4 regions of the Staphylococcus saprophyticus subsp. saprophyticus ATCC 15305 genome follow, and region 1 is predicted to be linked to each of the others. Evidence: riboswitches for the same ligand, from Rfam matches in the RefSeq annotation. Region 1 holds a riboswitch; each other region holds the start of a gene.

What was found. A riboswitch is a leader RNA that binds a small molecule or an ion and turns the genes downstream of it on or off. The one in region 1 is predicted to bind thiamine pyrophosphate.
Region 2: linked by a shared signal. The riboswitch ahead of SSP_RS12445 (thiamine phosphate synthase) and the one ahead of tenA (thiaminase II) in region 1 are both predicted to bind thiamine pyrophosphate.
Region 3: linked by a shared signal. The riboswitch ahead of SSP_RS07750 (3-oxoacyl-ACP reductase) and the one ahead of tenA (thiaminase II) in region 1 are both predicted to bind thiamine pyrophosphate.
Region 4: linked by a shared signal. The riboswitch ahead of SSP_RS08615 (ECF transporter S component) and the one ahead of tenA (thiaminase II) in region 1 are both predicted to bind thiamine pyrophosphate.

What each region holds. Positions count from the first base shown of each region.
Region 1 covers NC_007350.1:812,968-818,925, reverse strand. The annotation lists gene thiM (hydroxyethylthiazole kinase) at 1-658, opposite strand, end outside; gene thiD (bifunctional hydroxymethylpyrimidine kinase/phosphomethylpyrimidine kinase) at 651-1,472, opposite strand; gene tenA (thiaminase II) at 1,465-2,154, opposite strand; TPP riboswitch at 2,232-2,330, opposite strand; gene SSP_RS03895 (transglycosylase family protein) at 2,461-3,177, opposite strand; gene SSP_RS03890 (single-stranded DNA-binding protein) at 3,603-4,022, opposite strand; gene SSP_RS03885 (YwpF-like family protein) at 4,213-4,653, shown strand; gene fabZ (3-hydroxyacyl-ACP dehydratase FabZ) at 4,710-5,147, opposite strand; gene murA (UDP-N-acetylglucosamine 1-carboxyvinyltransferase) at 5,202-5,958, opposite strand, start outside.
Region 2 covers NC_007351.1:27,915-33,872, reverse strand. The annotation lists gene SSP_RS12455 (IS6-like element IS257 family transposase) at 1-644, opposite strand, end outside; gene xylB (xylulokinase) at 811-2,298, shown strand; TPP riboswitch at 2,435-2,544, shown strand; gene SSP_RS12445 (thiamine phosphate synthase) at 2,604-3,197, shown strand; gene SSP_RS12440 (NAD(P)/FAD-dependent oxidoreductase) at 3,190-4,302, shown strand; gene thiS (sulfur carrier protein ThiS) at 4,292-4,492, shown strand; gene SSP_RS12430 (thiazole synthase) at 4,494-5,261, shown strand; gene SSP_RS12425 (ThiF family adenylyltransferase) at 5,261-5,958, shown strand, end outside.
Region 3 covers NC_007350.1:1,589,058-1,595,015, reverse strand. The annotation lists gene ffh (signal recognition particle protein) at 1-60, shown strand, start outside; gene SSP_RS07755 (LLM class flavin-dependent oxidoreductase) at 186-1,484, opposite strand; gene SSP_RS07750 (3-oxoacyl-ACP reductase) at 1,506-2,258, opposite strand; TPP riboswitch at 2,365-2,463, opposite strand; gene rpsP (30S ribosomal protein S16) at 2,677-2,943, shown strand; gene rimM (ribosome maturation factor RimM) at 3,169-3,675, shown strand; gene trmD (tRNA (guanosine(37)-N1)-methyltransferase TrmD) at 3,675-4,412, shown strand; gene rplS (50S ribosomal protein L19) at 4,516-4,866, shown strand; gene SSP_RS07725 (YfhO family protein) at 5,005-5,958, opposite strand, start outside.
Region 4 covers NC_007350.1:1,777,093-1,783,050, forward strand. The annotation lists gene SSP_RS08600 (hypothetical protein) at 1-31, opposite strand, end outside; gene SSP_RS08605 (class I SAM-dependent rRNA methyltransferase) at 90-1,259, opposite strand; gene auxA (lipoteichoic acid stability factor AuxA) at 1,605-2,906, opposite strand; gene graF (glycopeptide resistance-associated protein GraF) at 3,207-3,341, shown strand; TPP riboswitch at 3,590-3,691, shown strand; gene SSP_RS08615 (ECF transporter S component) at 3,778-4,353, shown strand; gene SSP_RS08620 (ABC transporter ATP-binding protein) at 4,366-5,778, shown strand; gene SSP_RS08625 (energy-coupling factor transporter transmembrane component T family protein) at 5,771-5,958, shown strand, end outside.

The DNA.
Region 1 (5,958 bases):
TATTATAAATTGAAGTGGCTTCAACTAACTGGCTGATTGAAGTTGTTTCATCTGTCGGTAAAAAACTAGCTATGACAGCACCTAATAAACAGCCTGCACCCGTTACTTTGGCCAACAAAGCCGATCCATTATTCAGTTGATATATTTGATTGTCTTGAATCACAACATCCTCTTTGCCAGTGATGATTATCGCACTATTTAATCGTTTATGCGCTTCTTTGGCAATTTCTATCGCATTTAAATTATCATCACTGTCCGTTCCTTTCATCTTAGCATCATTATTTATCAACGCTAAAATTTCAGATGCATTCCCTTTTATAACTACTACATCTACAGTATTTAAAAAAGTTTTACAAAAATCCTTGCGATATTGGGATGCACCGACAGCAACTGGATCAAATACAATTGGCGTGCCTACTTCATTAGCTGTTTTAGCAATTTCTAAAATGTCCTGCTCTCTATCTTTAGTTAAAGTACCAATATTAATGAGCAGTGCATTAGCAGGTGTTAACATATCTATCGCTTCTTCAGGTGCTTGACTCATTGCTGGGCTTGCACCCAAACTTAAAAGTCCGTTTGCCGTAAAGTTCTTTACGACATCGTTTGTGTAACAAATAACGAGTGGATTATTCGTTCTTAAATTATTTAAACTATTCATCATCTAGACCTACCTTTTTCATATATGCAAAGTGATTTACAGGTCCTCTACCTTGACCAATTTCTGGCGTATATTTAATGCTTAATGAAATAAATTTTTTAGCTTTTTTCACTGCGTCATAAATCGTTCTACCTTTTGCCAGTTCAGCTGTAATTACTGCTGAAAAAGTACAACCTGTACCATGGGTATGCTGCGTATCATAACGAGGTTCTTCAAACGTATAGACCTCATCTTTAGTAAATAAATAATCTTTAGCAGTTTCTAAATCTTCAGCATGTCCGCCTTTAATAACAACACCCTTACTCCCAATTTCATTAATAAATATGTTGCCTGCTTTATATATCGCTGCCTCATTATCAATCTTTAATCCAGTGATTTCTTCAGCTTCTGGTAAGTTTGGAGTCGCTACTGTTGCATAGGGTAACAATATATTTTGTAAATCTGCTTTCGCGTCATCATCCATCAATGAATCACCACTTTTAGCTAACATAACTGGATCAATAACATATGGTATCTCAGGATATTTCACTAAGTATTCTTGAATTAATTGCATCATTTCCTTTGAAGCAATCATACCAGTTTTAATGGCATGTGGTAATTCGTCATCAAACACACTTGCCAGTTGTTCAGATAACCACTGTGGCTCAAGATTGTGAATATGTTGTACACCTTTAGTGTTTTGCGCAACAATGCTTGTAACAGCCACCATACCATATACGCCACAAGCATGAAAAGATTTCAAATCTGCCATTACACCAGCACCTCCTGTTGGATCAGTACCAGCAATTGTCAATGCAATATTGGGTTTATTCATTTTTCATACCTCCATATGACCATGATTCTTCATTAAATGACATATTAAAAAAGTTTCTTTCATGTACTGTACTTTGTAAAAAGCATTGTTTTATCTCATTTTTTTCTTTTTCACTACAATGCTTCGTCAATTTATCCATTAAATTATCAAATACAATAACTAATTCATCCATTTCAGTACTATAAAATTCAAACCATTTAGCTAAAATAGAATCTTTATTTAATTCTTTATCCCTTAATGCTTCTTGAGCAATGAATTGATAAACATAAGGACAAGGTGCCATTGCAGCAATCGTATAAGCAGCATTTTCTTTAGCATACGCATTGAAATACATATGTTTAATATAATGATCGCCACTCGGTGGCCAAACTTTCTCTTGTACGATTTCATTATAACTTTCTTGGACATAATCCGCTAAAATTTCATGTGCTTCCACTTCACCATCTACTATAAATTGAATTTGTTCAACCAAAAATCGAACATCATTTAAGTTCCCCATTTTTGGAATTAACAGTGCGTATATATTCGCAAATTCATTTAAATAAGAAGCATCTGCTCTTAAATAGAATTTGGTTGCTTCAGTCGGTAAATTCCCATGTAACATACCTTGTATAAATGGATCGTGGTAGATTTGATTAATAATTGGTTTAGCTTCTTTTTTTAACTGTTCTGAAAATAACACAAAAATCCTCCTATAAATAAAAAAACTACATTCCCGACAGAAACGTAGTTAATTAATAGCGAGGATTTATACCCCAACTTTAGATTAAACTACTTTCCTACGTTGGTATTAACCAAATCAGGTTGTAAGGGTCTGAATTTAATCATCTCAGCCAACTGGCTCCCCTAGTAGCGTTTTTATATTTTATTTAATTAAAAGATAACAAAATACTGACAAATTTGCAAAATAACTGACTATAAAAAAAGCTGAGACATATATGTCTCAGCTTTAAATATTTATCTTAAGTTCATTACTACACTTAATTTTTTATGCAGTAACCCATTGTGAAGCGCCTGCTGTGTTGTAAAGTTTAACAGCTGCTGCGTCTTGTACTGCTTCAGGTGCTTCTGTTGGTGATACACCTTGATATTCAGATGGTGCTACTGAATCCCATGTGCTTTGTAAGAATTGATATTTTCCTGCTGCACCTGATGATGGGTTAACAGCTTTAAGGTCGCCGCCTGATTCACGTTGCGCGATTGCTTGTAAATGAGAGTTAACATTTACTGATGAACCTTCTGAAGCTTCACTTGAACTAGATTCATTTGAAGTTGATTCATTTGAGCTTGAAGTAGTTTGTGTAGTTGCTTCTTGTTGTGGTTGTTGTGTTTCTTCAGTTTGTGGTGCAGCTTCTTCTGCTGGTTGTTCAGTTGAAGCTTGCTCAGTTTGTTGTGGTTGTTCAACTTGTTGTGGTTGCTCAGCAGTTTCTTGTGCTGGTGCATTAGTTGAACCTTGTCCATAGCTCCAAGTCCAATATTGACCGTCTGATTGGAAGCTATAATCAGTATTATTGTAATTAAAGTTTATATTATAAGCACCGTCTTGTACTGGCGCTTCATTTAATGATTCTGGATTACTTTGAGCTTGTTGTGCTAATTGTGCTTTGTCAACGCCTTGTTCTGAAGCGTCTGCTGAATTTCCTGCTGCGAATCCTGTTACGCCAAGTCCAACTGCTAATGTTGATGCTACTACTGTTTTTTTCATTGTAAAAAAGTCCTCCTATAAGGTAATTAAGTTTATTTTTATTTATGATTAATTTGCAAATACAACTATAACATTCAAAAAATCGTTGTAGGTTACAGTGAAATAAAAAAAATCGGCTTTTTTTACAATGAAATTACATTTAATTTATCTTTGAATATAATTTTTTATCCCTTTAAAAACTTCTGTGATAGTTTTTAAAGGCTATGAAAAGTAAAATTTCACGTAATATGATTGTAATATATCAGATTATTCAGTTTTATTTAAATTACTTATTAGCGATTTGATTGCTGATTCTATATTAAATAAGCTATCCCTCTTATAGGGATATTTTAAGAGGGATAGCCAATAGAAGTATAATTGATAGTAGGATTTAAATGTATATTAAAGTGGATGATTAGATTAGGGGTAGATTTAGGGTGGGTGGTTTATACAATTTCATATATATCATTATTTTGTACGTTAATGTCTTTAAATGCATTTTGGGAATGCTCTAGCGGGAATGGTTCAAAAAGTAAATCATTTTTATCTTTGTTTTGTGGAGACATGAATTTAATTGATTCAATAAGTATTTCTGATACAAAATGCGTCTGACCTTCTTTTTCATATTTATGTGATTGCATTTGGCCTGTTATACCTACAAGTGAGCCTTGCTTCGTATATTTCTCAATGTTTGTTGCCATTTTTCCAAATGCTTTACAAAATAAATAATCACATACCGGGGTTTGATTCTTATCTTTATAGTTCCTTGATACAGCTACACAAAATGTAGCTAATTTTTTCTCCTCCTTATCATATATTTTAGGGTCCTTAGTTAGTCGCCCTACGATAACAATGTTATTAATCATATGTCACCTCCTTTATAACTATATTCTATGAATTTTACACAATACCGTCAAAGTACAATAACACAGAATTCAAAAGATGTTTTAATACTAAATTCTACAAATTTTACCTTTCTCTTTTAAAATTACGTTATAATGATTGTATAATTCGAATAATTGTAGAAGTTAAATTTATTAATTGGATGTGAGGACGATGAAATCATTTAAAGCTGTTCGATTTCAAATCGTATCAGATAGTGGTGGCGTTACAGAATATGAAATAGAAGATGGCGTTATTATCAATAAAGAAAATAGTGGAACTGGTTGGTTATTAGAAATTGTTATTTCAGATTATCATTATGAAACAATGAAACAATATATGGATGATGAAACTTTATTAGATATACGCGTAGTGATTACACGTCCAGCAAATGATCCGGCTCTTTTTGATGCGACGATTAAAAACATAAAAAAACTGGAAAGTACAATCTCCATCGTTTTTGAATGTCATATTTATACATTAAGACAAGTATATGCAGAAAGTTTATTAGAACAACTTATTGATGAAGGTTTAACAGGAGACGAACTTAAAAAATCTTTCAATCGTATGATGCAATCTAAACCAAGATTAAAAGATGAAAAAATAGAAAAATAATTACTATAAAAAGACCTCAAACCGTTGTATTTACAACTGAGCTTGAGGTCTTTTATTTACTTTGCTTGAATTGCAAACGTTAATTCACAACTACATGCTACTTCACCATCGACGGTAGCTTTTGCGTTACCTTTACCGATTGGCCCACGCATTTTTGTTATTTCAACTTCTAATTTTAAAGTATCTCCAGGAGTAACTTGTTTTTTGAAGCGACATTTATCAATTCCAGCAAAAAATGCAAGTTTCCCTTTATTTTCTTCACTATTTAAAATCGCTACTGCACCTGTTTGAGCAAGCGCTTCTGTAATTAAAACACCAGGCATAACTGCATATTCCGGAAAATGACCTTGGAAAAACGGTTCATTACCTGATACTTGTTTAATAGCCACACAACGTGTACCTACTTCATATTCAACAACACGATCAATTAATAAAAATGGTTGTCTATGCGGTATGATTTCTTTAATTTGGTTATAATCAAAAATTGTTTCCATTGTTTACTTCCTCCATCTTGTTCTTGAATCGCCACTTCAATTGCGAATCATGTATTAAGCTTGTGTTCGTTTTATATCTGCACCTAGTGCTTCTAATTTACCGTGTAAGTCAACATAACCTCTGTCTAAATGCTTTAATTCTGTTACTTGCGTCGTTCCATCAGCTACAAGTCCGGCTAATATAAGTGCTGCTGCTGCACGTAAGTCAGTAGCTTTTACTTGTGCACCTTGTAGTTCACTCTTACCTTCAATCTTAGCACTTCTGCCTTCGACAGAAATCTTAGCGTTCATACGTTTAAATTCAGCTACATGCATAAATCTATTTTCAAATACAGTTTCAGTTACTACTTTATGTCCTTCAGCTGTTAGTAATAATGCCATCATTTGTGATTGCATATCCGTAGGGAATCCTGGATGTGGTAATGTTTTAATATCTACGGGTTTTAATTCATCTTCTACTCTTACGCGAATTGCGTCATCTTGATAATCTAGATTCACACCCATTTCTTCCAATTTGTAAACAAGGCTTGTCATATGTTCTTTTATAGCACCATTTACAAGTACATCACCACGTGTAATCGCACCAGCAATCAGGAGTGTACCTGCTTCAATTCTATCAGGAATAATCGCGTGTTCCACACCGTGAAGTGTTTCTACACCATGGATAATGATCGTATCCGTGCCAGCTCCAGAAACGTTACCTCCCATTTCGTTAATATAATTTGCTAAATCAACGATTTCTGGTTCTCTTGCAACATTTTCTAATACTGTTTTACCTTCTGCTAGTGAAGCTGCCATGATAATATTTTGC
Region 2 (5,958 bases), on a different replicon from region 1:
CATGGCGAAAATCCGTAAATCTGAAGAGACCTGCGGTTCTTTTTATATAGAGCGTAAATACATTCAATACCTTTTAAAGTATTCTTTGCTGTATTGATACTTTGATACCTTGTCTTTCTTACTTTAATATGACGGTGATCTTGCTCAATGAGGTTATTCAGGTATTTCGATGTACAATGACAGCCAGGTTTAAGTTTAAAAGCTTTAATTACTTTAGCCATTGCTACCTTCGTTGAAGGTGCCTGATCTGTAATTACCTTTTGAGGTTTACCAAATTGTTTAATGAGACGTTTGATAAACGCATATGCTGAATGATTATCTCGTTGCTTACGCAACCAAATATCTAATGTATGTCCCTCTGCATCAATGGCACGATATAAATAGCTCCATTTTCCTTTTATTTTGATGTACGTCTCATCAATACGCCATTTGTAATAAGCTTTTTTATGCTTTTTCTTCCAAATTTGATACAAAATTGGGGCATATTCTTGAACCCAACGGTAGACCGTTGAATGATGAACGTTTACACCACGTTCACTTAATATTTCAGATATATCACGATAACTCAATGCATATCTTAGATAGTAGCCAACGGCTACAGTGATAACATCCTTGTTAAATTGTTTATATCTGAAATAGTTCATACAGAAGACTCCTTTTTGTTAAAATTATACTATAAATTCAACTTTGCAACAGAACCGCTATTTTAGCACGTATTTCTGAAGGTTATATATTTTCTGTAATGAGTTCCCCTTATGGTTTAACGAGAACGAATTTATTAGAGAAAGCAAAAGAAAGGAATCGATGATATTGAATGAAGCAGTGTTAGGCATAGATATAGGTACAAGTTCAGTTAAAGTTATAGCCGTAAGTAAAGAAGGAGAAGTTCTAGCTAAAGTTAGTGAAGGACTTGATATAATACAACTTCAATCTGGGTGCAATGAGCAACAACCAGACGAATGGTTTGAGGCAACCAAGTCATGTATTAGACAAATATTAAGTGCTAGCGCGTTAAGCGACATTTATATTAGAGGCTTATCGTTATCTGGTCAAATGCATAGTTTAGTGGTATTAGATAGTACTAATAAACCCCTTCGAAATGCAATTTTATGGAATGATACTCGTTCAACCCATCAATGCACAACAATCGAACAACAATTTGGCGATTATATATTATCAAACCCAGTATTAGAAGGTTTTACATTAACGAAATTGCTTTGGATAAAAGATAATGAACCTAATAATTGGAACAAGATAGCAACGTTCCTATTACCTAAAGATTACGTGAGGTTTAAGCTAACTGGTAAAATAAATATGGAATATTCAGATGCTTCGAGCACATTATTATTGGACCCAAAACAAAAAAGTTGGTCAAAGACAACCGGCTCACAATTTCGCATTCACGACATTTATCCCTCACTTGTATCATCTGGAGATTTTATTGGATATGTAGAAAGCAGCCTAGCTAAATCATTAGGATTAACAGGGGAGGTAGCTGTTTTTGCTGGTGGTGGCGATAATGCATGTGGTGCACTTGGTGCAGGTGTTATCAAATCCAACGATACATTATGCAGTATTGGTACTTCTGGTACGTTATTAACTTGTGAATCAGGTGAAGGAAAGACGTATCGTCATAATTTGCACTATTTCAATCATGTTGTAGAAGATAAATCATATGTAATGGGCGTAACGCTTGCTGCTGGAGATAGTTTGAATTGGTTAAAAAAACATGTGTTTCCCGGTTTAACTTTTAACCAAATTTTAAGCTTAGCAAGTAACTCTACAATTGGTAGTGAAGGGTTGTTATTTGCCCCATACCTATCAGGTGAACGTACACCACATGGTGATTCGCAAATTAGAGGTAGCTTTATCGGGCTAAGCACTTTACATACAAATGCAGACATAGCGAGATCAGTAATTGAAGGTATTACTTATTCATTATATGAAACTTTGGTACATTTACGTGAACAAGGGAAGGACATAACGCACATTACATCAATCGGTGGCGGTGCAAGAAATGATTTTTGGTTACAATTGCAAGCAGATATATTTAATGCAAAAGTCAGTAAATTGAAATATGAAGAAGGGCCTTGTATGGGGGCGGCAATGCTAGCTATTGTCGGTTTGAGTTGGTATGAAAGCCTAGAAGATGTAGTTGATCAATTTATCGTCTATGATAGAACTTTTCTGCCGAATGAAGTGCATCATGAACGCTATGTTAAATACTTTGAAATATATCAAGAAGTCTATCGTCAGACACGACCGATAACAGCACGGTTGTTAGAGTTGTCTCTATAAGCGTGATTATGCACGATTAAGCCAGCTGACTTTAGGATACATGTTGTCAAAGTTGAAGTGAGACTTGAAAAGTAAATGATTATAAGTTAGATTGTAAGTAATCACTAAAACATTATGAAACGAAAATTTAATAGATAGAAACCACTGGAAGTGCCTTTGATAAAGGCTGAGACCGAAGTAATAACTGAGGGATTCCTAGAACCTGATCCAGTTCGCACTGGCGTAGGAAAGTGGCGTTTTCTATGATAAATGTAATCATACAACGTTATTTTTCCACCAGGAAAAGTAACGTTTTTTTATTTGGGGTGAAAATATTGTTTATTGCTATTACACCATATCAAGATTTGTCTAAATCACATATTAAGCATTACTGTGAAATCGAAGGCGTTATCGATTACTTATTAATAAGAGTGCCAATGAATACTGAAGAAGTCATTCAGTGGGTTCACGGATTACTAAAAAATGAGTTTCCTAAGGATAAGATTATTGTTCATAGTGATATCAATGTAATCATACAATGTGACTTGTCGGCAATTCATTTTAGGGAAAGTGATCCTTATATTGAGGAGGTACAAGCTAGTTATCCCGATATGCAAATAAGTATGTCTACGCACCATAAAGATGCTATTGCTAACGCTAAATATTTAGGGCTAGATTTTGTATTATTTGGACACGTATTCGAGACGTCATCTAAACCTCAACAAACACCTAGAGCAAAGTCGGAGGTTGAAGAAGCGCTACAAATTGATATTCCGATTATTGCAATTGGAGGTATTAATCAACATACTTTATCTTCTTTACCTAATGGATTTTCAGGAATAGCCGGTATTTCTGTTTTTAATCAATATTCGAAAGAAAAACTTATAAACATGAAGGAAGTGTGGGATGGACATGTATGATGTCATTATTATTGGATCGGGAGTCATGGGCATGTCAATCGCACGTGGGTTAAGTCAGTCTTTTGCGAATATAGCTGTGATAGATAGAGATGAAGCAGGTAAGCATGCATCTTATAAAGCAGGTGGGATGTTAGGCGCGCAAAATGAATTCACCAAAAATAGTGCTTTGTTTAGTTTGGCAACAACTTCTCAAAAGATGTTCAAACCTCTAAGAGATAGTTTGTTGGAAGAGGTTGGCGTGGATATTGAGTATTTAAATAGTGGATTAATAAAATTGGCTACGAACCATTATGATAATAAAAAGATTGAACAGCAATATCAATTTTTAAGACAACATTTTGCATCTGTAGAACGTCTTAGTCCTACTGATGTTCAACACATGTCCAACGGTGCTATAACTTCAAAACATACAAATGGTATTTATATGCCTGAAGATAATCAAATCAATGCAAACCGCTATACTAAAGGGTTGTTGAAGTCATTATCAAATAGACATATAGATAGAATATACCAAACAACTGTAACCCATATTGAATCCATAAAAGATGGGTACCGTGTGGAGACACGAAATGGAGCTTATTATACTGAAAAGTTAATTGTCACAGGAGGCGCTTGGACAGGAAAACTTTTACAGCAATATTTACCTTGTGAAACGGTTATTGGGGTAAAAGGAGAAGCGCTATTGGTAGAACAACCTGATTTAAACTTGAATATTACCATGTTTCTGACTAATGGTTGTTACGTCATTCCAAAATTAAAAAATAGATATTTAATCGGTGCAACAAGTTACTTTAATGATTATTCAGTTGGGGTGTCTAATTCTGGTAAATCATGGCTTAAATCACAAGCTTTGCACTATATACCAGATTTGAAAAATGGAAAAATCATAAACCAATGGTCAGGTATACGGCCTTATTGTCAAAACGAACAGCCTATTATGGATGAAGTGGATAAAGACTTATTTGTCATTGCTGGCCATTATCGCAATGGAATTTTACTTTCGCCTTTAATAGGTGAGTTGATGAGTCAATGGATTATCAGTGGGCATAGGCCGAAACAATTGTATGATTTTCAGATTAGGAGAGGTGAACGAAATGAAATGTAAGATTAATGGTGACGTATTTAACTTTGAACAACCAATTAATATACAAGAAATAATTCAATCATTGGGACTGGATGAAACACGTATTATTGTAGAGCATAATGAAACATTAATTAAGCGAGAACAATTTACATCTCGCATAGTCAATGATGAAGATAACTTAGAATTATTAGAATTTGTAGGAGGCGGTTAATATGTTTAAAATAGGCAACTTTACATTAAATTCAAGATTATTATTAGGTACAGGAAAATTTGATAATGAAGAGATACAAACTCAGGCTATTGCAGCAGCAGAAACAGAAGTATTAACTTTTGCAGTGAGACGCATGAATTTATATGACAAAGATTTACCAAATCCATTAGCAAAAGTTGATTTATCGAAATTCATCACATTTCCAAATACAGCTGGAGCTAAGACAGCTAAAGAAGCAGTTCGTATAGCAGAAATTGCTAATCATGCAGGTGTTTGTGACATGATTAAGGTAGAAGTCATTGGTGATGACGAAACATTACTGCCAGACCCATTAGAAACATATGAAGCATGCAAAGTGTTACTGGAAAAAGGTTACACGGTCTGTCCATATATATCTAATGATGTTGTCTTAGCGAAACGCTTAGAAGAGTTAGGCGTTCATGCAATTATGCCACTTGCCTCTCCTATTGGTACAGGGAGAGGAATCAATAATCCATTAAATTTGCGCTATATTATTGAACGTGTCAATGTACCAGTAATCGTAGATGCAGGTATTGGCTCACCTAAGGATGCTTGTCATGCAATGGAATTAGGTGCTGATGGTATTTTACTTAATACGGCAATATCAAGTGCAGCGGATCCTGTGAAAATGGCAGAAGCAATGAATAAAGGGATTAGTGCCGGAAGATTGAGTTATGAAGCAGGAAGAATACCTGTGAAGTATACAGCACAAGCATCGAGTCCAACTGAAGGAATTGGGTTCTTATGATAGAGCGCTACAATCGACAAGTAAGATATCATCAGTTTGGTGAGTACGGTCAAAGCCAACTTCAAAAAACTCACGTCATGATTATGGGTGCAGGTGCACTTGGTAGTCACAGCGCAGAAATGTTAGTAAGGATGGGGGTAGGCTCACTTACTGTAATAGATATGGATATTGTTGAATTATCCAATTTACATAGACAAGCGTTATATGATGAGTTGGATGCAGAAAAGATGTTACCTAAAGTTGAAGCATTAAAGCATAAGTTGAATCAAATAAATAGTAACGTACAAGTAATAGCAATTGATCGTGAAATAACAAATTTAAATATTGAAAATCTATTATCGACATATCATCCGGATATTGTTATAGATGGTATGGATCATTTTAAAATAAGATATTTAATTAATGAATCTTGTAACAAGCAAAATATACCTTGGATTTACGGTGCTGCAGTTGGTAGTAAAGGTACTGTTTATGGTATCGATGATCAAGGGCCATGTTTGAAATGTCTACTTGAAACAATGCCAAGTACTGGTGAAAGTTGTGCAATAAATGGTGTGCTGCCACCAGTGATTTATCAAGTAGCTAGTATACAAGTTTCCGAGCTAATGAGATGGGTCTCTGGCGAAGCATTTTCAAAGAAACTTATAACTATAGATTGTTTTAATATGCAATATAAGTCGATGGATGTTAATGCCTT
Region 3 (5,958 bases), 780 kb from region 1:
AAAAAAGGAAAACGTAAACAGATGGAAAATATGATGAATGGTATGAATTTACCGTTTTAAAATGTGTTTCTTAAATTGAGTAATAATTAAAAAGTAGTAATCCACAGCAGAGTCGTGGATTACTACTTTTTTTGTGCTACATCCAATCTATAAACTAATAGAAAGCGTACGATGTTGAATCACTATTAAATTCCAATATTTTCTCTAAATGTTGTACCTTCGTATTCAGTACGATACAATCCACGTTTTTGTAATTCAGGCACAACATCATCGACAAAATCTTCTAAACTATTTGGAAATTCTGGAGGCATTAAGTTAAAACCATCCGCAACACCCGCGTCAAACCAGCGTTCCATTTCATCTACAATATCCTTTGGTGTTCCGATGAGTGTTAAATGCCCACCTCCAGCACTTAAATAACCTAATAACTCACGTAATGTTGGATTTTTATCTTTAATGATTTCTAGCACAGTTTGATAGCGTCCTTTAGGTCCTTTAAAAGATTCGACAGGTGGTAATGGTGGTACCGGTTCATCCAAATCCCAGCTATGGCAATTTTGACGAATAAAAAAGGCTAATTGATTTAAAGCGGTATCAACTTCTAAAGATTCATCGAGTTTTTGTTTTTTTGCATAAGCTTCTTCATAAGTTTGTCCGACATATGCAACTAATCCAGGAAATACTTTCAAACTATCTTTAGGCTTACCTTCTTGTATCAATTTTTGATTTAATTTGTTCTTGAAAGCGCTAGCTTGATTGAAATTCCAAGCAACAGCATAAACTGCATCAGCATATTTAGTTGCTAATGCGATACCAGGATCGGAGGCGCCCGCTTGCATTGCAATGGGTTTCCCTTGAGGGCTACTTGGGGTTGTTAAAGGTCCACGGACATTGAAATGTTCTCCTTCATGATTAATAGCGTTGATTGCTGATGGATTGATTAACTTATTATCTTCTTTATCGTGTAAAAAGTCATCCAATGACCATGATTCGAGTAAACGATTCATCACTTGTGCAAATTCATCTGCTTTTTTATAGCGTTCCTCGTGTTCAGGTAAATGGTCCATACTATGATTAGCAGCTTCCATATCAGTCATTGACGTTACTAAATTCCAACCAGCACGACCTTGACTCATATGGTCTAGACTGAGTAGTTGTCTAGCAGCTGTGAATGGATTGGAGAATGTACTAGATATCGTAGCAACTAGGCCCACATGTTGTGTAACTTGCGATATTGCTGCTAAATTAACGAGGGGATCAAACCAAAATGCAGGCATATCACTTTTCGAACTAGCTGGAAAAGATTGATTGTCAGCAAAAAATATGGCATCAAATAAGCCTTGTTCTGCAGTTCTTGCTAATGATTGATAATAAGTAATATCACCAATACGCTCAATGCTTGAATGTGGCATACGCCATGCAGCCTGGTGATGGCCACAAGCATAGATAAGTACACCAATGCTTAAATGTTGTGATTGTGTCATTGAATGACTCAGTCCTCCTTATTAGTTCATTGTTAAGCCACCGTCGACTGTAAAATTTTGACCTGTGATGCCATTTGCTTCATCTGATACGAGATATGCAACCATATTAGCAACATCTTGTGGTGCGGTTACCTTTTTTATTGGAGTGGTTTGAGCAATTAAATCGAATACTTCAGTAGTGGTACTTGCACTTGCATCCGTTGTCTTTAATAAGCCGCCAGAAACGACATTAGATGTGATACCATATTGACCTAATTCTGCAGCTAAATTGCGTGAAAAACCAATCAAACCAGCTTTAGCTGTTGTATATTCATGATAAGGGACGACAGGATTTTGAAATAAATTTGTACCAATTGAAATGATATGGCCATTTTGTCTTTCGATGAATTGAGGTATAACACTTTGACACAAATTAAAAGCAGCTTTCAATGTACCATCAATTTGTTGTTGATAATCCTCCCATGTAAGGTCAACAAATGCTTGTTGTTGAACAGGGTCAAATTTAAAGCCAACAAGTGCATTATTGACTATAGCATCTATGTGACCAAAATATTGCGTAGCTTTCTCAACTAACGCGTCTATTTCATTGCGTTTTGTAACATCTGCTTGGATAGCGATTGATTGATGAGTTCCAATTTCATCTACAAGTTGTTGTGCAGCTTGTCTGCTGTTGTGATAGTTTATGACAACGTTATGTCCTTGTTGCGCTAATGTGTTCACGATTGTCGCACCTAATCCTCGACTGCTACCAGTTACAATTACAGTTTTTTTCATTTTATACACTCCTTATTTTCTATAAAAAAATACACAACGCTCCTGAAAGAAGGTTGTGTATAATGAATATCGACATATGTATCAAAGTACTTCAAAATATTGAAATATGCTAGACTTCACACTTTCCTCCGCTAGTTTAAACTAGATCAGGTTCAAAGGGTTTGAGTCAGACTCATCTCAGTTAGAAACACCCCTAGTGCATTTGTTATGTAATTTAAGTTAAATGTATATTTTTTAGTGAATTATGTCAAGTTAAGGGTGATTAAGGAGATGTGACTTCCCAAGAATTAAAGTAGAAAAAGAATTTTGCGTAATAATGAAATTGGTAAAGAAGAAACTCTTTACAAATTATTGAATTACTGTTATTATTATTTCTTGTAGAAAATAAAAACTATGAAAACAAAAGGAGCGAATATAAATGGCAGTTAAATTACGTTTAACACGTTTAGGTTCAAAAAGAAATCCATTCTATCGTATCGTAGCAGCTGATGCTCGTGCACCACGTGACGGTCGTAATATCGAACAAATCGGTACTTACAACCCAAACAATGTGAATGCAGCTGAAGTTAAAATCGACGAAGAATTAGCACTTAAATGGTTAAAAAATGGTGCGAAACCAACTGATACAGTTCATAATATCTTATCAAGAGAAGGCATCTTGAAGAAATTTGACGATCAAAAATAGGATTTCGACAAATAAACAAATATATGATTTGTAAGGGTACCTTGAAGGGTACTCTTTTTTTATAGACATTATCGATAATAATATAAGCAAGTTGATATTTTAAAAATGTCATTACATGAATATTGTATTTGTGTCACTGCGTATAACTTCACATGTTATAATAATAAGACAAATCATAGCATACATAATCAATTTTAATAGATAAATAATAGTGGAGGCACGTATATGAAGGTAGAGATAGGTAAAATTGTTAATACACATGGTATTAAAGGAGAAATAAAAGTAAAATCAAATTCAGATTTTACAGAAACACGCTTTCAGCCTGGGGAGCTTGTAATTATTGAACGTAAAAATAAAGAGCCATTAGAATTCACAATTGCTTCTTATCGTATGCATAAAGGTCTTCATATGTTGACATTTGAAGGCATTAATAATATTAATGATATTGAATATTTAAAAGGTGAAACCATTATGCAAGAACGAGATCATGAAGAAATAGAACTCGGTGAACATGAATTTTATTATTCAGATATCATTGGTTGCACTGTATTTGATGACGATGATACACCAATTGGACGCGTTACAGAAATTTTCGAAACAGGCGCAAATGACGTGTGGGTAGTTAAAGGTGACAAAGAGTACTTGATTCCATATATCGCTGATGTTGTTAAGGATATTGATGTAGAGGGTAGACGTATTCAAATTACACCAATGGAAGGATTGTTGGATTAATGAAGATTGATTTTCTAACTTTATTTCCAGAAATGTTTAATGGTGTTTTAAACCAATCCATTTTAAAGCGTGCACAAGATAAAAATATGTTAACAGTCAATACAGTTGATTTTAGACATTTTGCAGAAAATAAACATAATCAAGTGGATGATTATCCTTTTGGTGGTGGTCAAGGCATGGTATTAAAGCCTGAACCCATTTTTAATGCAATGGAAAGTATTGAAAAAACAGATGACACAAGAGTGATTTTAATGTGTCCGCAAGGCAAACCATTTACACAAGCGATAGCAAATGAACTAAGCCAATCAGAACATGTAGTGTTTATTTGTGGTCATTACGAAGGCTATGACGAAAGAATACGTGAACACTTAGTTACAGACGAGATTTCTATGGGAGACTATGTATTAACGGGAGGCGAATTACCTGCAATGGTGATGACAGACGCCATAGTGAGATTATTACCAGGTGTTTTAGGTAACCAACAATCTCATGAAGATGATTCATTCCAAGATGGCTTATTAGAATTCCCACAATATACAAGACCACGAGAATATAAAGGGATGAGTGTACCGGATGTATTACTTTCAGGTAATCATGCTCATATTGATCGATGGCGACATGAACAAAAAATTCTACGTACATTTGTAAAACGACCAGATTTATTAGAACGGTATCCAATGACAGTTGAAGAAAAAGATATTGTAGAAAGATACAAAAAGCAATTGAAAAAAGACTAGCAATGTGCTAACATATTTTAAGTGTGCGACACACGAAAAATCACTATGATCCGCTGCTATATTTTGTCGAGGCAAGAACATAGGTTGAAGGAGAGAAAAAATAATGAGTAATCACAAATTAATCGAAGCAGTAACTCAATCGCAATTACGCACAGATTTACCTTCATTCCGTCCAGGTGACACTTTAAAAGTGCACGTACGTATTATTGAAGGTACACGTGAACGTATCCAAGTATTCGAAGGTGTAGTAATCAAACGCCGTGGTGGAGGTATTTCAGAAACTTTCACTGTTCGTAAGATTTCTTCAGGTGTAGGTGTGGAACGTACTTTCCCATTACACACACCAAAAATCGAAAAAATCGAAGTTTCACGTCGTGGTAAAGTTCGTCGTGCTAAATTATACTACCTACGTGAATTACGTGGTAAAGCTGCTAGAATTAAAGAAATTCGTTAATCAGCATATTAAGCATATAAAAAGCGGTTCTCATTATGAGAATCGCTTTTTTATTTAAATATATAGCTCACGACGATTAGTAAATGGCAAAGTCGTGGGCTTTTAATATGACCAAATAGGGACTAAAAAAATATGTCCTTAAATTTCTCTTTTTGAAGATTTTGAAATGCGCTTTGTAAAAATAATACTTGAGATGATACCTATCACCGTCAAAATAATTAATGTTTTATGGTAAGGTGGTGCATATTTGAGTTTGATTATTTCTTGTCCTTTATCAACAGGAATGACAGTCATTATACCATTACCTTGCTTTACAGTGACTTTTTTATCTCCTTCATAGGCTTGCATCCCATCTCTATACGCCATTGGCAAGACTAAGTAGCCTGCATCATTTTTATGCTTATGAATCGTATAGCCATTACGTTGTTGTGTGACTTTAACAGCGTCTAATGAACTAGATGCATGGCGCAAGGTATGATAATCTTCGCCATATATGCCTTTAACATTCACTCTATACTTACCTTTAGACAATTTAAGATTAAGTTTTTCGTTTGCTTTAACCCTCATTGTGACTGGTGTTACAAAACGTCTATATTTATAAGATAACTCATTACGATGTTGATTGTATTCGTTAATACCAACGTCATGTTCCTTATCTGGAGAAAGTAATTCAACATCCATTTCAACGTACATATCTTTATATTTATTAGCAATAGACGAAGGCAATTGGTAACTTATACCACCATTGTCTTTTTCTATAATCAGTTGATGATTATCTAATCTGTGTGCATCTTTTAGTGTTGCAGAAGCATCGGATAATAAGTTTTTATTCGGCTTGAACGATTGATTGGCTTCTGTATTATTGTCAAAAACGACACCTTGTAGCATGGCTTGTTCTTTATCTAAGGGTGATTTTAAATCATTCGCATTATAAACCTTATCTGTAATGTGTGCACTTGGATAATGGATTTGATTAACTGAATGTATAAATGATTCTTTTTTAGAATGATGAACTATATCTTTCTGTGTAAATCCATAGGGCATATTTAAATCATCAGGCCGACGAATACGGTCCTCTACATGCCATAAAGC
Region 4 (5,958 bases), 960 kb from region 1:
CATTATTTGTGATTTTATTTTTAAAACCCATTTTATTCACTCCTTAGTAAATTACTTCGTATTAAAAAGAATACCCTTTTTTCATAATTTTACTTTATTTTTACAAAAACAGCCTTTAAATATTTAGAAGGTTTATAGTGTGGATGTGTTTTGAAATCTTTTGGCAAGCCCATTACTTCTACAATTTCATAATCTACTTCTTCTTCTGTTAATGTTTGATTGATTACATTTTTGAATGATTTCAAAGAAAACGTACTATTATTTGTGCATAACAGTAATGTACCGTCAGGCCCTAATATTTCAAGTGCACCTTTAATTAATTTATCGTAATCTTTTAATACGGAAAAAGTTTTTTTCTTGTTTCTAGCAAAACTTGGTGGATCAATAACAATCGTATCGTAAAACAAGTCATGACGACACGCATAATTAAAGTAATCAAAAGTGTCCATTACATAAATATATTGTGACTTAGGATCAATACCATTCAAGCCAAAATTTTCTTCTGTAAGTGCACGTGATCGGTTTGCTAAATCTACGCTTGTTGTCATTGTTGCGTTTTCGGCAGCTATAACAGAAAATGCACCCGTATAACTAAATACATTTAATATTTCTTTATCTTCAGCATAATGATCTTTTAATTTTTTTCGTACTTCTTTTTGATCTAAAAATATGCCTGTCATAGGTCCATCATTTAAATCTACATTATAGAATGTGAAATTTTCTTCAATAATAATTGGAAACTCAGGTGCTTCACCATCAACAAATCCACCTTGAATTTCTGCGTCTTTAAATCTCATTTTTTCAAATATAGACGTATATTCGAATACATTTTCTAACGCTGATAATACATTATAACGGAATTTATAAATGCCTTTTGAATACCATTGGATTAAGAAATGACCATCATAGTTATCTATGGTTAAACCACCTATACCATCGCCTTCACCATTAAAAACACGAAAAGCATTCGTCCCATCAATATTATAGAAATATTCACGTTCAGCTTTGGCATTTTTAAATAATGTTTCAAAAAATTGTGTGTTAATGACTTCATCTTTGTCATAGCTCAATACCCAGCCAACGCCTTTATGCTGTCTACCAACATAAGCAGTAGCTATATATTGATCTCTATCGTTCATTAAATAAAATAGGTCCCCCTCTTTTAAATGATCGTGTGCATAAATATCTTCTTCATCTACTAATGGGTATTCATTTAAATATTTCGTTTCTTTTCCTCTATTTAACGTGGCAATTTTCATAAATTTATGTCAGCCTTTCTACTTTTATTTATATTTATTATTTGCTTATTCATTTTATCATCTCATTAACATCGTAACATCAATTATCTACAATTCACCAAAATATTATATCTGAAACTTCATAAGTATTTTTATAGAAATTTAATTTTTCAATAAAGATTGGGTCGCCTCACCTTATCAAATATAGTGAATGACATCAGCCGATGCTCATGAATAAGTGCGACTAATCCACATAAAATGTGAAAGAAATTCTATTTAGAAGTTGTGTTTTACCTTTACTTTCAAATAAAAAAAGCCTGAGACAATGCCATGTCCCAGACTTCTTCCTTGTTTCTATTAAAGTAATTAATATTTAGTTGGTTCACGTAACTTCATAACAAATGCTACAAATATAGCCAATAGCATAATGATTAAAATTGGTGTGATAAAGATGGATAATAATAATCCGTGAACCATAATGTTCATAAACTCAGTCAGTAATTTGAAGAATAATAAACTGACCATAAACATTTGCAGATAATAGAACCTATCTTTTAAGAAATTCGTTAATGTTGTCAATATATAAATAATGATAATAATCATTAAAAAGAATAGCGTAATCCATTCTATCACATATTGTGTTTGGGAAATTTCCCAATTACCTGAAACAAAAAGTGAATTCCTATTGTTAAATTCAATTAAAGTAAAGAATAATAAGATGGCTCCACAGAACAACTCTACATATGCAGGTTTAATCCATTTAGGTTTTTTCATCCAATTTGGAATATCATCCTCTTGAATATCGATAATTTCTTTCCATTTAGCAATAAATTTATCTTTTTTATCTCTAGCTTTTTGAATATCAACACTTCTGCGCGTTTTACGTGTAAATTCTGTTGTTTTATCTTGTAGTGTCTTCCATGTTTCTTTCGTTTGATTTGTTACTGATCCTTTGTTAGTTCTTGATAATTCTGGTTCTTCTTCCCCAAGTTCTTGTTTTGTTAAAGGAAGTGATCTTCTTAAAAATAAGAAGTTCCAAATAGACATTTGTCCAAGTAACCACATGATAATAAAGAATGTGTTAACACTCAAAATATCAATAGGAATGATTTCATCGCTTTCAATTCTTCCGTATAAAACAATTTGCGTTATTAAGTAACTTATCCCATAACTGAAAATAATCCATAAATAATGATATTTTCTATGTTCTGTATTTAACTCGTCCTTATAAACGATATAACCAATATGAATTGCAAATGGTATTACGAAAATAATAGCAAAAAAGCTATAAACTTGAGTCATCAATATCAGTGTTATGATGAAAAAAAGAATACCAATAACTAAAAAGAATACTGAAATATCATAGTCATATCTTGTCGTTCTATATAAAGTAAAGCCAATCATAATGACACCAATACCAAATAAAGCAATAATGATGGCACTAATTATCGGGAAATTACCTATGTAATTACTCATTACTCTAATTATTTCACTAAAAAATGCATTTATAAAATCCCATACATTATGAATGTGCAAATCAATTTTACCTTTACCATTTAATTTATTAATTAATGGTAAATTAATTAAAATGATAAGACCTGTGAAAAGCGAAACGATGCCTATAACATAACTATATAATATCTCAGCGTGTTTCTTCAAAAAAGACATACCATTCACCTCAAAAGTTATTATATATGAACATTTAGTTCTTGTCTTTAATTATCTAATAAATAAGTCCATAGTATGATATAAAATGACTTATAGTCAAATTCCCACTTACAATTCATGTTTAAACAATTTTATAAATTTAACTTATTAAGTACATTATCGATGCATTATTTACATTATCCATTAATTAACATTAATCTCATATCAAACTATTGTAATTATATTGAAGTGTTTATATTTTATTCAATTGTGGTATATACTAAATATAGATAATCATAACTATGAAGGAGTGCTTTAATTATGAGTAAAGAAGAATTAAATAAAGAAGCAGCTGAAAAAGCTAAAAAAGCAGAGGATAAATTAAAAGAAGAAAAAGAATCTGCAAAAGATAACACTGAAGAAACTAAACAAAATATTCAAGATACTTTAGACTAGTATAGATACTTGGTATTAATAGTAATTCAATATAAATGTAAATCCGATATGGGAGTGCGACATCAAATCTTATCGAAATGAGGTTTGTGTCCATTCCTATTTTTAAGGGTTTTATAACATGATTACATGTAATAAACTTAAATAACAACGTTTGTCCTTAAAATAATCACTCTATTAACCAACAATTTCTAGCATAACCTTGACATAAACGACGAAAAGTCATACATTATAATTAAATTTAAATAAATCATTCGCACTAGGGGTGTTTTGTGACTGAGATGAGGTATACCCTCAAACCCTTTGAACCTGATCTAGATTAAACTAGCGTAGGAAAGTGTATTGCGATATCACTGAGTAACTTTGGTATCCGTATGCCTATATAAAAACGCGCAACTTTCTAGAAGGTTGTGCGTTTTTTATATTAGGAGGAACAATGATGTCAAAAGGTTTAAAACTATCCGAAATACTTGTAACTGTGCTTATCGCAGTTGTTTTCGCTATTATTTATAATATTTGGAATTTTGTCTATAAAGCTGTACAGGTAACTGGACTTCATTTTGAAGAACTCACTTATGGTGCCTGGTTTATGGCAGCAGTCGTAGCTTATCTCATAATTCCAAAAGCCGGTATTGCTGTGCTTGCAGAATTTGCTGCAGGTGCTGGTGAAACAATTGTAATGGGTCGTTTTGATATTGCAACGATGGTCTATGCATTATTACAAGGTTTAGCTTGCGAAATTATATTTGCTATTTTTCGATATAAATCACGTTCAGCAATGGTTGCGATGCTAGCAGGATTTTTAGCTTCAGTTGCAACACTACCTTTAGATTTTGCCTATGGTTATCTAGGAGAAGTCGCGGGTTGGAATCTTGCTTTATACATCATATTTAGATTAATTAGCGGTATTATCGTTGCCGGTCTCTTATCTTATTATATTGTTAAAGCACTTGACCAAACTGGTGTAACAAAATTATTCAGACCAGCAACCCAGAGTGATTATGACAATCTATAAGGAGTAATAATGTTGATAGCTACTAAAAATTTACGCTTGAAATATCCAAATGGTCAAAAAAAAATATTCGACAATTTGTCTATTCAAATAAAAGATAAAGAAAAGGTATTATTATTAGGTCCTTCTGGTTCAGGTAAAAGTACTTTATTAAACGTACTTAGTGGCATTGTGCCAAACTTGATAGATTTGCCGTTAAAATATGATGCATTAGAAGTCGATCCTTCAAGTGGTGTCATATTCCAAGATCCAGATACTCAATTTTGTATGCCTAAAGTTTATGAAGAACTTGCATTTGTACTAGAAAATCAACAAGTTCCTCGGGAAGAAATGGATCATCGTATTGAGGAAGCACTAATGACAGTTGGATTAAACGTGGACAAAAATCAATATATTAATGAATTAAGTGGCGGTATGAAACAAAAACTTGCGATTGCTGAGACAATTTTACAACAAGCAACGACACTATTTTTAGATGAACCTACCGCGATGTTAGATGTAGAGTCAACTGCTGATTTATGGCAAAAAATTCAATCATTGTGGCGAGACCAAACTGTACTTATAGTAGAACACAAAGTCGAACATATATGGCAACATGTCGATCGTGTCGTTTTAATGAATTATGATGGTGCCATCATTGCAGATGCCCCACCTTCTCAAATTTTAAATTATTATGAAGCGCTATTAACTGAATATGGTGTTTGGCATCCAAAAGCTTGGCATTCTGCACCAAAAGCACTAAATTTTTCAGATTCTGATTCATCTCATTTTAATTTCCAAATTCAAGATGCAGTTATTAAACGTGGAAAGCAGCAACTCATTAACATTCCTAAGTTAAATGTCAATGCGGGAGAATGGATATCCATTACCGGGTCCAATGGTTCAGGTAAAACTTCACTGCTCGAATCAATGATGCAATTAATTAAATATGAAGGTCAGATGTACATCAATCATCATATTTACACTAAAATTAAATCTGCAGCAAAATCTATGTATCTTGTGTATCAAAATCCCGAATTACAATTTATAACAAATTCTGTATACGACGAAATTCATATACAAAACAAAAACAAATTTAATTCAACGGATGAAGCTAAACAGCAAACTGAATCATTATTAAAAACGCTTAACTTAACATCAGTACAAATACAACACCCTTATGAATTATCTATGGGACAAAAACGACGCTTAAGTGTTGCCATTGCTTTAAGTGCTTCTTCTGATTTAATTTTACTTGACGAACCTACATTTGGACTTGATAGTCACAATACATTTAACCTAATTAAGCTGTTTCAACAGAGAATTAAACAAGGACAAACCATTATCATGGTTACACATGACCCAGAAATTATTGCACGTTACCCAACTCGAAGACTACATCTCGAACATCACCATTTAATAGAAAAGACAGGTGATACGTATGTTTGATATGTGGAAAAAACACCATTCCTTTATCGATGATGTAAATATCATTACTAAATTAGGGATTGCTGTTATATTATTCTTCTTTGTCATATTTGTTCATCAATTCGATTATATGTTTTATATTACGTGCTTAATGCTTGCTCTATTATTAATATTCAATGGCTTGCAATTTAAAATTACCTT